2 regions of the Microbacterium croceum genome follow, and region 2 is predicted to be linked to the other one. Evidence: riboswitches for the same ligand, from Rfam matches in the RefSeq annotation. Region 2 holds a riboswitch; the other holds the start of a gene.
The links. A riboswitch is a leader RNA that binds a small molecule or an ion and turns the genes downstream of it on or off. The one in region 2 is predicted to bind thiamine pyrophosphate.
Positions count from the first base shown of each region.

Region 1 (2,382 bases), on a different contig from region 2:
ACAGGTCCGCGTTCATCGGCTGCTCTCCTCGATGCGGGCCGCGGCCACCAGGTGCTCCGGCTGCAGGCCGGCAAGGGCATCGAGCAGAGCGACGGCGAAGCTGCCCGGGCCGCCGGACGCCGCTGCAGCGCGCTCCGCCGCGATCGTGTACACGAGCGTGGCGGCCGCGACAGCGCCGAGCGCGGAGATCCCGGTCGCGCGGGCGGCCCCGAGGAAGGCCGCCATCACGGCGCCGAGCGCACAGCCCCCACCGGTGACGAGCGTGAGCTGCGGATCGCCGTTCGCGATGCGGATCACGCGCTCCCCGTCGGTGAGCAGATCGACCGGACCGGAGACGGCGACCACGCTGCCGTACCGGTCGGCCAGTGCGGCGGCCGCCTCAGCGGCGTCATCCGTGCTGTCGGTGGCATCCACGCCACGACCGCCGCCGCTGAGTCCGGCGAGCGCGAGGATCTCCGAGGCATTGCCGCGGACGGCGGTGGGACGCAGCGCCACGAGTTCCTGCGCCAGAGCGGTGCGCACCGGCAGCGCGCCGATCGCGACCGGATCGAGCACCCAGGGAGTACCCGCGGTCGAGGCCCCCTCGGCGGCCTCCCGACTCGCGGCCCGCTGCTCCGGCGTGGGCGTGCCGAGATTGACGAGCATGCCGGAGGCGATACCGGCGAACATGCCGCTCTCCCCCACGATGTCGACCATCGCGGGAGCGGCCCCCGTGGCGAGGAGCACGTTCGCGGTGAAGCCGGTGACGACCGCATTCGTGATGCAGTGCGTCAGGGGCGGAGTCGCTCGCACGCGCTCGAGCAGGGTCACCGCCTCGGACACGACGGTGGAATCGGACGATGGACGCAGACGATCGCTCAATGCGACATCCCTTCGCTAGTACGAACTAGATCAGGTTCGACGGGTCTGTTCTCAGCCGCGGTCGCGGCACCCCGTGTCACTGATCGCAGTCTAGCGAAGCGAGGATGTCGCTCAGAGGAGCTCGGCCAGCAGTGCGCGCTCGTCTTCTCGCGTGAGACCCGCGCGCCGCTCGCGGTCGACGCCGCGCGCGATCTCATCGGCGACCACGCGGGCGATCGTGTCGTCGATCGGCCGCAGCACTCCCCCTGTCCGATGGAACGCCGCGTTCGATCGCGTCATGAACCCGGTCATGTCGGCGGGCAGCCACAGCGGCAGCGACCTCTCCCCCGCCCAGTACGCGACGCCGTGATCTGCGAGCCAGCCGGCCTCGCCGACGACAGTCTCACCACAGTGGCCGGCCGCGTTCCGGATGCAGAGGAGCACATCCCGCAGCGGATGCCGATCGCCGATCGCGTTCACCGCACCGCTGACCCCGGCCGACGATGCTGTGACCACGTACGCGGCGAGATCGTCGACGTCGATCACCTGCGTCGCACGGCCCTCGAGCGGTGGCAGGAGCACCCGATCGCTCCCGGCCCGCGCGAACGCCGCCGCCCAGTAGCCGAAGCGATCGCTGGGGTCGCCGTCACCGACGATCAACCCGGGGCGCACGATCAGCGCCCGGTCGCCCAGCGCGCGCACCTGCTGCTCGGCAGCGACCTTCTCTGCCGCATAGTCGTACTCATCACCGGGGGCGGCCGCCTCATGCACCGGGGCGGATTCATCGGCGCCCGGGGTCGCGTCATCCGCGTAGACAGACACCGACGAGATGTACGTCCATCGGCGCGCACGTGCTCCGAGCGCGGCCACGACGGCAGCGACGTGATCGGCCCGCGAGGAGACGTCGACCACGTGATCCCAGTCGCGCGCGAGGCGGTCGTACGCATCGGAGCGGTCACGGTCACCGCGCACGAGCGTCACACCCGGCGGCTCCGGCCGTTCGCCACGGGCCAGGCAGGTCACCGCGGCCCCGTCATCCGCCCAGAGGCGGGCGATCCGCCCGGAGAGCCAGCCGGTTCCCCCCAGGATCAGCACGTCTGTCATGCACCCATGACACCAGCATCCATGGCCGCGGGGAAGTTCTTCCGCTCAGAGCAGAGGCATCGTCACTCAGCGGTGGGAAGCTCGTCGATGCCGGCGAGCCGGGGAACGGTCCAGGTCGGATCCGGCCGCCAGTCGCGCCATTCGGCGTCGAACGGCCAGTCGCCCGCACGGAACGACGCGATGGCCGCATCCGCGTGGCGCTCGATCTGCGCGGCCTGTTCCGCGCTGAGACGCCCCTGTTCGATCGCGGCGACGACCTCGTCCTCATCTTTCAGGTGGATTCCCCCGTCTGCATCGATCTCCACATCGAGGATGTGATCGGACGTGTACGTGTCGTGATCGGTGCGCAGGTGCGCGTTCTCGAGGTTCACGTACCACCCGGCGAACTCCCATTCCGGACCGGTCACGTCGCTCCAGAACAGCCACACCGACCACGCG
Region 1 covers NZ_JAHWXN010000002.1:16,522-18,903, forward strand. The annotation lists gene KZC51_RS14095 (bifunctional hydroxymethylpyrimidine kinase/phosphomethylpyrimidine kinase) at 1-16, opposite strand, end outside; gene thiM (hydroxyethylthiazole kinase) at 13-861, opposite strand; TPP riboswitch at 852-945, opposite strand; gene KZC51_RS14105 (NAD-dependent epimerase/dehydratase family protein) at 973-1,944, opposite strand; gene KZC51_RS14110 (ribonuclease FAU-1 family protein) at 2,007-2,382, opposite strand, start outside.
Region 1: another riboswitch for thiamine pyrophosphate. It lies ahead of thiM (hydroxyethylthiazole kinase); the one in region 2 lies ahead of KZC51_RS00840 (ECF transporter S component).

Region 2 (2,382 bases):
GCTGCCACCTGTTCGAGCACGGGAAGGTCGATGCCCCGGTCGGGCACCCAGACTCCGGCATCCGCCAGCACGGCGCCGTGCTCGGCGAACACCCGCTCGGGCGCACCGTCCGCGAGCAGACCACCGTCGGCGGCGAGCACGATGACCCGCGTCATCAGATCGACCCAGATGGGGGTGCGATGCTCCACCACGATCAGCGTCGCCCCGCTCGCGGAGACGGCCCGTTCCACACTCGCGCGCACCTCGCGCACACCCTCGGGGTCGAGGTTCGCGGTCGGCTCGTCGAGCAGTAGCAGGCCGGGGCGCATCGCCAGCACGCCGGCCAGTACCAGCCGTTGCTTCTGTCCGCCCGACAGCGCCTTGGTCGGTCGCTGCAGCGGCACATCGAGCCCGACGGCGTCCAGCGCCTCGGCCACGCGGACGGGGATGTCGGATGCGGGGACGCCGAGGTTCTCACACCCGAATGCCACGTCGTCGCCGACCTTCGACAGCACGATCCCGGCATCCGGATCCTGCAGCACCAGACCCACCTGTCCTCGACGGGACTCGGGCGCGGCGCCATCCACGCGGAGCGAACCGGTGCGCTCGCCTTCGTCGTCGTCGCCGAGCACACCCGCGAGGCCTGCGAGCAGCGTGGACTTGCCCGCGCCGGAGGCACCGAGCAGCAGCACCCTCTCGCCCGGCTCGATCGTGAAGCTCACGTCGGCGACCGCCGGCCGCTTGCGCCCGGCGTAACGCCACCCCCAGCCCGCAGCCTGCACGCGGGCCGGGGCGGCGAAGGTCACGCTCAGACCTCGCGCACGTGCTCTCGCCCGGCGGCGAAGCGGCTGAGGGCACCGGTGACCGCGAGGGCGCGCACGAGCAACCAACCGACGACACCGGCCAGGATCGCACCCGACACCACGACGCTGACCAGGTAGATCGTGTTGAACTCGAGGGACTTCAGAATGTTCGGTGAGCTTCCATAGAACAGCTCGAACACCCAGGCGGCGACGGCAGCGCCGACACCCGCGAGCGCTGCGACCGCGATGCCGAAACGGCGGTACAAGAACAGCGCGAAGATGATCTCCGCGCCCAGTCCCTGCACGAGCCCGGAGAGAACCGTCGAGATGCCCCAGACGTTACCGATCAACATCGACACGATCGCGGCGACCAGCTCGACCACCAGGGCGGCGCCGGGCTTGCGGATCACGAGACCGCCCACCACGCCGCCGAGCAGCCAGATGCCGACGGCGATGCCGCCGAGACCGGGGGTCAGCGCATCGGCCGCGCCGAACCAGGCGTAGCCGATCGTGTTCCAGCCCCAGAAGACGAGGCCGATCGCGACACCGAGGACCGCGGCGACGACGATGTCGACGACGCGCCAGCGCCAGACCGGGGCGCGACGAAGATCCTTCGAGGCAGCGGATGACTGCTGTGCGGATGTGGACGTGGACGTACTCATCTGAACTCCTCCCTGCGCTGGCATGACCCAGATCAGGTTCGACGGTCGAAGCGCGATTCGCTCCCTCTCAGCCCGGCTCGCCGGACTCCCGTGGTTGTGTCTCCGATCCTACCCAGTCGTGCAGGGCCGTGTCTCCCGGTTGCGCGGCCGCGAATCGGTCGATGAATTCGGTAGCTTAGGCAAGTGACCGCTTCTGATCCTGCCGAGGCCACCGACACAGCTGCCCCCGGCGACGCCACCGCCGGCGACGATTCCCCGGCAGTCGCGCCCGAGACCCCGGCAGTCGCGCCCGATTCCCCGGCAGTCGCGCCCGAGACCGCGGCGCCGGAAGAGGCGGAAGCCGTGGAGAGCGACGACGAGACAGTGATCCCTCCGGAACCCCTCGCGGAAGACTCCCCCGCCGACGGAGCGGAAAGCCCCGAGTCCCTGAGGCCCGCTGCCGTGCGGTGGGCCGATGAGGAGACGCACGCCACAGCTCTGACGTGGGTCGACGCCGAGACCGTCGCCGGCAGCTCTCCGGCTCCGACCTTCGACCAGGTCTCCGACGTCGACCCCGGCGTCGCACTGATGCGCGGGGCGAAGCTCCGTCCGGCGATCGCACGCCCTGGACTGCTGGTACCGCTGGGCGTGCTGGCCGGTCTCCTCGCGACCTACGTGGGAGGCGCTCTGATGTGGCCATTGCACGAGGTCGCGCCGACAGTGGAGTCCGTGGAGTTCGCCACGGTGCCAGCCCCGGCAGCAGCAGTGAGTTGGCCGGCGCAGGGCAGCGCCGCCGTGGGAATCGGCGGGATGGCGACGTCGGCCTCGATGGCCGACCCGGTGAGCATCGCCAGCATCACCAAAGTCGTCAGCAGCCTGATGGTGCTCGACCGGATGCCGCTGGCTCTGGGGGAGCAAGGCCCGGAGTTCTCCTTCACCTACCGCGACAGCCTCGACTA
Region 2 covers NZ_JAHWXN010000001.1:189,713-192,094, forward strand. The annotation lists gene KZC51_RS00835 (ABC transporter ATP-binding protein) at 1-785, opposite strand, end outside; gene KZC51_RS00840 (ECF transporter S component) at 788-1,444, opposite strand; TPP riboswitch at 1,435-1,546, opposite strand; gene KZC51_RS17795 (D-alanyl-D-alanine carboxypeptidase family protein) at 1,628-2,382, shown strand, end outside.